One region of the Pantoea sp. PA1 genome, then DNA from elsewhere that is predicted to be linked to it. Evidence: predicted binding sites of a transcription regulator. Region 1 holds the regulator's gene; the other holds the start of a gene.

Region 1 (5,547 bases):
AAAATCCCGTCAGGCTTAAGATTACGATCGACCACGTCGAAATAGGTCGCGTAGTTTTTAGGCCCGACATGCTCAAACATACCGACCGACACCACGCGGTCAAACTGCTCGTTCAGATCGCGATAGTCCTGCAGCAGAATCGTCACATCCAGCCCTTCACAGCGCTGCTGCGCCAGCTTCTGCTGCTCGGCGGAGATGGTCACGCCATGCACGCTGACGCCATAATGACGTGCGGCAAATTCCGCCAGTCCGCCCCAGCCGCAGCCGATATCCAGCAGCGACATCCCGGGTTCCAGCGCTAATTTACGACAAATCATATCCAGCTTGGCTTCCTGCGCCGACGCCAGCGTCGTGGCCTCTTTCCAGTAGCCACAGGAGTATTGCATGTAAGGGTCAAGCATCAGTGAAAAGAGATCGTTGCCGAGATCATAGTGCTCTTTGCCCACGATCCAGGCCCGCTTGCGGGACTGCAGGTTGGTTAAGCGGGCGGCGGCGATGCGCAGGGTATCTTTGAAATGGTGCGGGAGCTGCTGATCCAGTTTATGTTTAAGCACCTGGTGGAAGAACATATCCAGACGGTCGCAGTCCCACCATCCCTCCATATAGCTTTCGCCCAGCCCCAGCGATCCCTCCTGCAGAACACGCTTAAAAAAACCGGGATGATGAATGCGGATGTCCCACGGACGTGAGCCATTTATTTCGATATCCGCTTTTTCCAGCAGTTCGTGAACGATGCGATACCAATGATTATCTTCAGGAGTCACTGCTTCTGCGTAAGATGAACTCATAGCTTTTCCACCACCTGTCCAATCTGAACCTGAACAAAGAATAGCCAATTCGTCAGGCATTGAGAAACGTCACGGAGGATTCCGCAAACCGATTATCTGTAAGATACAGAGGACTGGAACAGGCTGAAGCAGGGCCGGTAAGAGGGAATAACGCGTGCGAATACCGTCCCGGCAACAGCGTGCCAATCAGATTATTACGTTATTATATTGTTGATTTATTACAGATTTGTTGACCCGGATGAGTATATTCTCACGCGGGTCAATATTCAATGACTTATTGTTAGGGCGCTAACTAAAAGGTTAGCGTCTTAATGATTATCCTGGCAGGCAGGTTGCGCAGTGGCAACAACAGTTTGTGCGCTTGCGGCGCGTTGCATGACGTACCCGATCAGGGCGAGCAGAATCGTCACTGTCATAATCAGCGTGGTGGTCAGCAGTGCCTGAGTTAATCCCGCCGACACCGCCAGGCTGGCGAGGAAGCAGAGGCCTAACTGCAGCGTATTCTGCAACGCGGCGGCTTTGCCGGTAGCGTGCGGGAAGGGCATCAGCGCACTGGAGACCACAATCGGATAGATCGCTCCGTTAGCCAGCGCCATTCCGCAGAACGGCACCATGAGGCTGAGCAGCGTTCCCTGACCCGAAAGCGCGACCGCAAACAGTGCCAGAATGCTCAGGCTGTAGACCCCCAGCAGCCAGGGCAGCAGCTGTGCGCCGTTAAAGCGGTTGAGCAGGGCGCGACAGCCGAAGCCACCGATTAAAAAGGCGAGCGTCTGTGGCAGATAGCTCAGGCCAATGTCGGCGGGGGAAAGGCCCAGGCCCGCCAGAATAAAGGGTGAGCCGGTCAGCCAGGCAAAAAAGCTGGCGGAGCAGGCGGAGTAGATCAGTACGTTACCGCTGTAGACGCGGGATTTAAGCAGCGTGAAGAAGCCCGGCTGTGCCCCTTTCTCCTGCGGAGCGGGTTTCACCGTGGGCAGACGCAGCGTGACCAGAATCAGCGCCACCGCAATCAGGGTCAGCACCAGGAAAATCGAACGCCAGTGGAAATGGCCGATCAGCCATGCCCCAAGCAGCGGTGCCAGCGCCGGTGAGAGGGCCACCAGCGGCATGATCGTGGCGAACACTTTGCTGGCGCGCGCCGCCGGATAGCGGTCGATGACCAGCGCCTGCCAGCTTACGGCGGCAGCACAGACGCCTATCGCCTGAATGAAGCGCAGCGCCAGCATCAGAAAGATATCATTCACCCACAGCATACCCGCACAGCCAGCGGCGAACAGTGCCAGCCCGGCCAGCAGCACGGGTTTACGGCCGATGCGATCGGAGAGCGGGCCCCAGAAGAGCTGACCACAGGCGAAGCCGGCCAGAAACAGACTCATGCTGGCGCTGATCAGGCCGGGCGAGGTGCGGAACGTCTCCTGCATCGCGCCAAAGGCGGGCAGGTACATATCGGTGGCTAAAAAGCCCAGCATGCTGAGCAGAGCGAGGTAGGGCATAAATCCTATATTCGACAACATCAGATTCTCATTTTGCAGGGTAAACGCGGCAGAGTGTAAAAGGTGCGTTTGCGGCTGTGAAACGGTAATATTTGCCGGTTGCTGTTAAAATTTTTGAAGGCAGATTATGTGGTCAGAGTATGCACTGGAAGTGGTTGACGCGGTTGCACGCGGGGGCAGTTTCAGCGCCGCCGCGCAGGAGTTACATCGGGTGCCGTCTGCCATCAGCTATACGGTTCGCCAGCTGGAAACCTGGCTGGCGGTGCCGCTGTTTGAGCGTCAGCACCGTGAAGTGGTACTGACCCCGGCGGGGGAGCATTTTGTCAGGGAAGGGCGCAGCGTCATCAAAAAAATGCTCGCAACCCGGCAGCAGTGTCAGCAGCTGGCTAACGGCTGGCGCGGACAGCTAAGCATTGCCGTTGATCGCATCGCCAAACCGCAGCGTACCCGGCAGCTGGTTAACGATTTTTATCGCCACTTTCCGGACATGGAGCTGCACATCAGTTATGAGGTCTTCAACGGGGTCTGGGATGCCCTGGCCGATGGCCGGGTCGATGTCGCGATTGGCGCGACCCAGGCGATACCGGTTGGCGGACGGTTTGCGTTCCGGGATATGGGGAAGCTCAACTGGCGCTGCGTGGTGGCACCCGACCATCCTCTGACGCAGGCGACCCGGATTGATGATGACACGCTGCGTCACTGGCCGTCGCTGGTGCTGGAGGATACGTCACGGGCGCTGCCGCGGCGCATGACGTGGACGCTGGACAATCAGCGCAGGCTGGTGGTGCCGGAATGGCAAACCGGGCTGGAGTGTGTGCAGGCGGGATTGTGCGTGGCGATGGTGCCGGGCCATCTGGCCCGGCCACTGCTCGACAGCGGCGCGCTGGTGGAACTGACGCTGCCGCAGGCGTTTCCGGACAGCCCCTGCTGTGTCAGCTGGGCAGAGGATCGCGCATCACCGGCAACAGGCTGGTTACTCAGCTATCTGGGTGATGCGCAAACGCTTAATCAGGAGTGGTTAAGCGAGGATTAACGGCGATAGTCGCGGAACGGACCATCCGCAACTGAACGGCGTTCAATCAGCGTGGGATGGACTTCAATCGTTTGTGACACTTCGCGCTTGCTGGTGATGCGATCAAGCAGCATATCCAGCGCCTTCTCACCCAGCTGAGCCTTGGGCTGATGGACGGTGGTCAGTGCAGGCGCAAAATAGCGCGCGTTGCGCACATTGTCATAACCGATCACCGAAATGTCCTGCGGAACGCGCAGACCCATCTCGTCAGCGGCGCAAATCGCCCCCATAGCCATGATGTCGCCACCGCAGAACACCGCCGTCGGGCGCTGCTTCTGCGACAGGATCTGCTGCATCGCCTGATAGCCCGACTCCGGCTCAAAGTCACCCTGCACAATCCACTCGGCGCGCGGCTGAATGCCCGCCTCTTCCAGCGCCTTAAGGAAACCGGCATGACGTCCGCCCCCGGTGTTGCGCTCCATCTGACCGGGGATGGCGCCGATGTCGCGGTGGCCGCGCTCAATCAGATAGCGTCCCGCCAGATAGCCACCCTGGAAGGCGTTATCCAGCACCGTATCGGTGAAGTCGGCACGCGACTCGCCCCAGTCCATCACCACCATCGGGATATTGCGGTTCTCTTCCAGCATCTGCAGCAGGTCGTCCGGGTATTCAGAGCACATGACCAGCAGGCCATCGACGCGCTTCTGCGCCATCATGCTGAGGTAGGCGCGCTGTTTTTGCAGATCGTTATGCGCATTCCCCAGAATCAGCGTATAGCCTTTGTCAAAACAGTGATTCTCGACCGCTTCGATAATCTCAGCGAAATAGGGCGCTTCGCTGGAGGTGGCCAGCAGCCCCAGCGTCCGGGTGTGATTCACCTTCAGGCTGCGCGCCACGGCGCTCGGCGAGTAGTGCAGTTCCTTGATCGCCTGCCAGACCGCATCGCGCGTCTCTTCAGCCACGAAGCGGGTTTTATTGATGACGTGCGAAACCGTGGTCGTGGAGACGCCAGCGCGTTTTGCCACATCTTTAATTGTTGCCATGAAAATCGGACTCCAGGACTTATCTAACTGTATGATAAGCGTAGTGTTAAACGTTTGCGTCTGCTCAGGGTATTTTCCGCAAAAATGCCGTGTTATGGCGCATTAAACCGGCGGCCGACGGAGAATAAATGCCTGAAAAAGTGCGCAAACGGAATCAGGGCTGCGCGCGTTGCGCAACAAGGGCGGGATTCTAACAAGGCTGAACGGATAAAACGAGATTTTTACCCACGGCTGTGGGAAAATAGAATAACCACAATGATTACGTGGTTAAAGAGCAACCCATGAGTACCGATCTTAAACTGGCGTTAATGACCACTGTCGGCTGCCTGCTGATGATTGTGGCCTTTAGTTTTACCGCTGTACTGCACTGATAAAAAAGCCGGGACTTCTCTCGGCTTTTTTCTGACACTGCATCAGCTCAGCGAATGGTTTTCGGCGTCATTACACGACGCGCACCTATGTAGTGACGCTGCCAGTAATCTTCCCCTAACGCACTGATCTGAATATCTTTGCCGGTACGCGGTGACTGAATAAACTTGCCGTCACCCAGGTAAACCCCGACGTGATCCGCGGTTCCGCGGCCATTAATGCGGAAGAAGACCAGATCGCCTTTTTCCAGTGACTCACGTTTGATAGGGGCAGCGTCACGCAGGTGATACATCTCGTTAGCGGTGCGCGGAATTTTAAACTTCACCAGATCTTTATAGGCGTACCAGACCAATCCGCTGCAGTCGAAGCCGGTGTGGGGGGAGGTGCCGCCCCACTGATAAGGTTTGCCCAGCTGGCCCATGAGCTTGGTCATCGCTGTTTCACGCGCTTTCTGGTAGCGCTGACGGTGAGATTTGCTCATTTTAATGGTGCCGGTCTCGCTGGCATCCGCGTTTTTCAGCAGGCGCTGGTGGCCGTAGCGTTTTTTCTCTTTGGTGCTGAGTCGGGCGGTCTTAAGCGAGGTTTTTTTGGCAGGTGTCTGTTTAGCGGTCAGTTCAACTTTTTTCTGTTTTTTCGTTTTGAGCTTCTGAACCGGGCTGAGACGGGTTTTTTTTGTCGTGGTTTTCACCACGCGACGTTTGCGGCGCTCATCCTCGCGCGCACTCTTTTTCTCTGCTTTATGCGTACTGACGTTCACCGGAGCGTGCGGAGACGCGGCGGCGATGTTGAAGAACAGTTGCGCAAAGGCCAGCATAAAAAGCGTAATGATTAAACGCATAGTCCAT
Region 2 (5,547 bases), on a different contig from region 1:
CAATGGTGCAGCCCTGACGCGCCCAGTAATCCTGCAAGGTCAGGATCAGCCCCTGAAAGGTCTTGGTATCAAACTTTTGCATGTTAAGTGTGCACGCGCTTCGGTTGGATTAAAAAAAGAGGCCGACAGTATACCCTTTGACCGCGCGATGTGCAGCCGTAAATCCCGGACGATAGCGGCCCGTTTAAGGGGGATTCAGCACGCTGGTGTACAGAGGGGTCTGAATCCTGCTGGCGGCAGTTGTTGCACTGGTCGCATTTGGCTACCCTTTCCCGCACGGACGCTATGCGCAAGAGGACGCTATGCCGCAGAAGATTTACTGGATCGATAATTTACGCGCGGTTGCCTGCCTGATGGTGATCGTCATTCACACCACCACCTGGTACATCACCGGGCCGATGGCGGTAAAGGGGGTCGCCTGGGATGCCGCTAATCTGCTGAACTCGGCCTCACGCGTCTGCGTTCCGCTCTTCTTTATGATCTCCGGCTACCTCTTTTTCGGTGAGCGCAGCGCCCAGCCGCGCCATATGCTCCGGCTGGTTCTCTGCCTGCTGTTCTACAGCGCCGTGTCACTCGCCTATATCACCTGGCTGACCCCCATCAGCGAAGGGCGATCGATCCTGAAGATGCTGCAGAAGCCGGTGTTTTATCACCTCTGGTTCTTCTTTGCGCTGATCGGTATCTATCTGCTGTCGCCGCTGATTCAGGTGAAAACGGTGCAGGCGCGCTATGTGGCGCTGCTGGTACTGGTGCTGGCGGTGCTGGCCAACCCGAATACGGTCAGCCAGTCGCTGGGCCCCTTTCATTTTCTGCCGGTGAATCTCTATGTCAGTGGCGACAGTATCTACTATCTGCTCTATGCACTGCTGGGGCGGGCTATCGGTTCGATGGAGACCACCCGGCGCGGCCTGACACCGCTCGCCGCCGGGCTGTTTATCGCCTGTGTGGCGGGCATTACCCTCGGCACCAAAAAGGCGCTGATCGTTAATGGCGCGTTTAACGATACCTGGTATCTCTACTGCGGACCGCTGGTGTTTATCGCCGCGATTAGCCTGCTGGTGGTGTTTAAAAACTGTCTCAACCAGCGCACCCTGCCCGGTTTTTCGCTGATTGCGCGCTATTCACTGCCGATCTACGGCTTTCACGCGCTGTTTATCCACTATCTGCGCACGCATCACTACGATGACATGTCACGCCCGTGGCTCGACCTGCCCTGGGTGTTCGGGCTGACGCTGGGCGGCAGCCTGCTGCTGGGCATGGCACTGAAACGCGTCGACACCCGTCACTTTGTCAGCTGATCGGCTTCGCGCTGACGGGCGCGTCGTAGCTGGCGCGCCGATGAAAATCCTGCCGCCAGCGCCGCTTTCTCGGCGGACTCTCCCTGCTGCTGCCGCTGACGCGCCACGCCCACCCGCAGCTGTTCGTGATACTCACGCACGCTGATCCCCAGATGCTGACGAAAGAGCCGTGCCAGATGGCGACTGCTGACGTGCGTGCGTCCGGCCAGTTCGGTCAGCGTCCAGCCATGCTCAGGATGGGCAATCATCAGATCCTGCGCCCGGTGAATGGCGGGATGGAGATGGTTGCGGTAACGCAGCCACGGCGAGAGCTGCGGATCATCACCGGCGCGCCGAAACCAGACCACCATTTCGCGCGCCACCGCCAGCGCCGTGGGCGTGTCGCAGAGCTGATTAATCAGATGCAGCGCCAGGTCGATACCCGCCGTGATGCCCGCGCTGGTCCAGATGTTCCCGTGCCCGACAAAGACACGGTTCTCTTTGACCCGTGCGCGCGGGGCGGCCGCTTTCAGACGGGCAATCACATCATGATGCGTCGTGCATTCAACCTCATCCAGCAGCCCCGCCTGCGCGGCCAGCAGGGCACCTGAGCAGACGCAGACCAGCATACAGGTCTGCGCGCGCAGCGCAGCCTGCTGCCGGATCAGCCACTGGCGCGCCTCGGCGGCCTGCGGCGTGGCGAAGCAGTGCCGGGAGTCATAGACGCCCGGCACCACCAGCAGACTGTCGGCGGGAAGCTGCTCCGGCAGCGGTTCGATGCCGCCAATGGTCATGCCGGTGGAGCAGACAACCTCCGGCTGCGGGCCAATGTAGCGCAGCGTAAAATGATCGCCCGCCAGTTTCAGCGTCTCGGCCGGACCGGTCAGATCCAGCACCATGACGCCAGGCAGGGTTAAAAACCAGACGGTGTGACTCATGGGCCGCGCTACACCAGATCCCAGCCACGGGCGCGCCACAGCGCAGGCAGCTGCGCCATGTCATCGAAGCGCGTCACCAGCGGATGATCCAGTTCCGGGTTATGCGCGTCTGCGCAGTAGTAGTAGACCGGAATCCCGGCGGCGATCCCGGCGCGGGCGCCCGCTTCGGAGTCATCCACCAGAATGCAGCGCTCAATCGGCACCTGCATCTGCTCCGCCGCGTGGTACATCAGTTCCGGATCGGGCTTCCAGTGCAGAATGTCATAGCCACTGTAGAGGTGCTCAGCAAACAGCGGCAGCATGCCGGTTAATCCCAGCGAGTGCTGCATCTTCTTTACGGTTCCGTTTGAGACCACGCACATCGGCACCCTGATCTGCTCCACCAGCGCTTTCGCACCGGCGATCGGCTGCAGCTGCTGGTCGAACAGTCGCGCCACTTCCGCGCGGTAGGCGGTTTCGACCTCCTCCATCGGCAGAGATACCTGATGCGCCTCACCCACATCACGAATGATGTCGTAAAGTTTGACGCCCTTATACTTTTCAAACATCTCCTGCAGCGACAGCGTCAGGCCATAGCGGGCAAAGGTATTCACGTAGGCCTGGGTGCAGAGCAGTTCACTGTCCACCAGCGTGCCATCGCAATCAAAAAAGACGCATTCTACTGACATCAGATTCTATCCTTCGATTCAGGTGTGGGTTCCTCACTTTACCGCACTCCGTACAGATTGCGAGACTGGCAATCGGTTGCGAAAAATCATTGTATTGCCCCGGTAAAATCGCCAGGATACGCGCCGATGATTTTTTCTTCTGGATGGATGGCATGAGCAAGCAAGGCGTTTTGCAGCGCATTTTCAGGCTGCAGGAACATGGCACCACGGTGCGTACCGAAGTGATCGCGGGTATCACCACCTTTCTGACGATGGTCTATATCGTCTTCGTCAATCCGCAGATCCTGGGCGTCGCGGGCATGGATACGCAGGCGGTGTTTGTCACCACCTGTCTGATTGCCGCCTTCGGCAGCATTCTGATGGGCCTGTTTGCCAATCTGCCGGTAGCGCTGGCACCCGCTATGGGACTGAACGCCTTTTTCGCTTTTGTGGTGGTCGGGGCAATGGGGTATTCCTGGCAGGTCGGCATGGGCGCCATTTTCTGGGGTGCAGTCGGCCTGCTGATCCTGACGCTGCTTCGGGTCCGCTACTGGATGATTGCCAATATCCCGCTTAGCCTGCGCGTCGGCATTACCGCCGGGATCGGCCTTTTTATCGCCATGATGGGGCTGAAGAATGCGGGCATTATCGTGCCTAATCCCGATACCCTGGTGGCCGTCGGCAACCTGACCTCGCACAGCGTGCTCCTGGGCGCGCTGGGCTTCTTTATTATCGCCATTCTGGCGTCGCGTAATATCCACGCGGCGGTGCTGATCTCCATGGTGATCACCACGGCTATCGGCTGGATGCTGGGCGATGTGAAGTTTGTCGGCCTCTTCTCCGCGCCACCGTCGGTAACGTCGGTGGTCGGTCAGGTCGATATCAAAGGCGCATTCAACATCGGCATGGCCGGGGTGATCTTCTCCTTTATGCTGGTCAATCTGTTCGACTCCTCCGGCACGCTGATTGGCGTCACCGATAAAGCGGGCCTGACCGATGAAACCGGCACCTTCCCGCGCATGCAGCAGGCGCTGTATGTCGACAGCATCAGTTCAGTGAGTGGCGCGCTGGCGGGCACCTCCTCGGTGACCGCCTATATTGAGAGCTCCTCCGGGGTGGCGATTGGTGGCCGTACCGGCCTGATGGCGGTCGTCACCGGCCTGCTGTTCCTGCTGGTGACGTTCCTGTCACCACTGGCGGCCATGGTGCCGGCTTACGCCGCGGCGGGCGCGCTGATTTACGTGGGTGTGCTGATGACGGCCAGCCTGTCGCGCGTGCGCTGGGATGACTTAACCGAAGCCGTTCCGGCATTTGTCACCGCCGCCATGATGCCGTTCAGCTTTTCTATCACCGAAGGCATTGCGCTGGGGTTTATCGCGTACTGCGTGATGAAGCTGGGCACCGGGCGCTGGCGTGAAATCAGCCCCTGCGTGGTGATTGTTGCCCTGCTGTTCGTACTGAAGATTGTCTTTATCGACGCGCACTGAGCGCTGTGACTGAGCGCCGCAACCCACCGGTTGCGGCGTTGTCACATCTCAGGATGCAGATTGCGCTCGCTGGGCAGGCTGGTCAGCCGCAGCGCATGCGGCCCGATATTGGGCTTGCCCATCTCCATTTCCCGTAATGCGCGCCACTGAAAGGCGTTATCCATCTCCCACAGATAGAGCCGCTGGGTCGCGGATGAGAGCGCACACGACCAGACCAGCACAGGCTCTGCATCGCAGACCACCTGAATATCGGGATAGAGCGACGACCGCAGCCGCCCTGCACCCGGCAGCAGACGCAGCGAATCCAGCCCCCGATCGCCCTCTCCCGTCAGCTTGAGAATGCTCTGGCGCAGCGTCCAGATCTGGGTCACCGCTTCCATCGCATCCTGCTGGGCATTGATCCAGGCGATTTCGCCGGAGGTCAGCCCCTGAATCAGCTGCTCCTGCGTCTGACGGCTCCGCGCATGCACAATCTCCATATCCAGACCGGCACGCCCGCCCTCTTCGGCCAGCAGCACCCCTACGGTATTACCCGCATAGGCGATGCTGAAATCGGGCAGATCGCGGTCGGCAAAGGCGGGCCGTCCGTTATCCTGAATGGTTAAGCGCGGCAACTCATTGATGCCATAAATCCGCTGCATCAGCTGTGCCAGCAGGATACGCGCGGCAAGGAAGCGTCCACGGCGTTTGTCAGCAAACTGCTGTGCCGTGTCCCGGATTGCCTGGGGAATGTGCATCTCACTGGCCGGGAAACCGGGGTCACCCGTCCAGCGTACAAAATGACCAGCCATCTGTCGCTCCGTGAAAATGGTCAGATAATCATCAGAGGCATTGTAAGAATTTTCTTAACTTAATGCACCCGGCAACGCACGGATTGGGCTAAATTCGGAATAGGACGAACGGAGAGCACAGAGCAGGCGGGAGCGCCTGGGAGAAGCGTCGCGATGCGGATCGCGACGCGGGTAGCATCAGGCGAAACGGCTTGCCTGCTCAAAGCTCAGACGCGGCAGGCGCGGATGCAGTTTTGATGCCTCACCATAGCCAAGGTTGATCAGCAGGTTGACCTGATACTGACCGTCCGGGAAGAAGGCGTCGTTCACTTTCGCCGGATCAAAACCGGACATCGGACCGGCATCCAGCCCCAGCGAACGGGCCGCCAGAATCAGGTAACCCGCCTGCAGGCTGCTGTTACGGAAAG

Evidence for each region. Region 1 encodes PurR, which represses purine synthesis genes. Its sites were predicted from a motif close to CANGCAAACGTTTGCNTG; they were not measured.
Region 2: the regulator PurR is predicted to act here: its motif matches at 2,949-2,966, upstream of AC1V0D_RS19090 (NCS2 family permease).

Annotation. Positions count from the first base shown of each region.
Region 1 covers NZ_JBXGEE010000001.1:973,785-979,331, forward strand. The annotation lists gene cfa (cyclopropane fatty acyl phospholipid synthase) at 1-788, opposite strand, end outside; gene punC (purine nucleoside transporter PunC) at 1,097-2,299, opposite strand; gene punR (DNA-binding transcriptional activator PunR) at 2,406-3,311, shown strand; gene purR (HTH-type transcriptional repressor PurR) at 3,308-4,333, opposite strand; gene cydH (cytochrome bd-I oxidase subunit CydH) at 4,615-4,704, shown strand; gene AC1V0D_RS04830 (C40 family peptidase) at 4,752-5,540, opposite strand.
Region 2 covers NZ_JBXGEE010000006.1:85,046-90,592, reverse strand. The annotation lists gene glyQ (glycine--tRNA ligase subunit alpha) at 1-82, opposite strand, end outside; gene AC1V0D_RS19105 (acyltransferase) at 303-1,298, shown strand; gene AC1V0D_RS19100 (GlxA family transcriptional regulator) at 1,283-2,215, opposite strand; gene yieH (6-phosphogluconate phosphatase) at 2,224-2,883, opposite strand; gene AC1V0D_RS19090 (NCS2 family permease) at 3,036-4,349, shown strand; gene AC1V0D_RS19085 (4'-phosphopantetheinyl transferase family protein) at 4,391-5,140, opposite strand; gene AC1V0D_RS19080 (malonic semialdehyde reductase) at 5,318-5,547, opposite strand, start outside.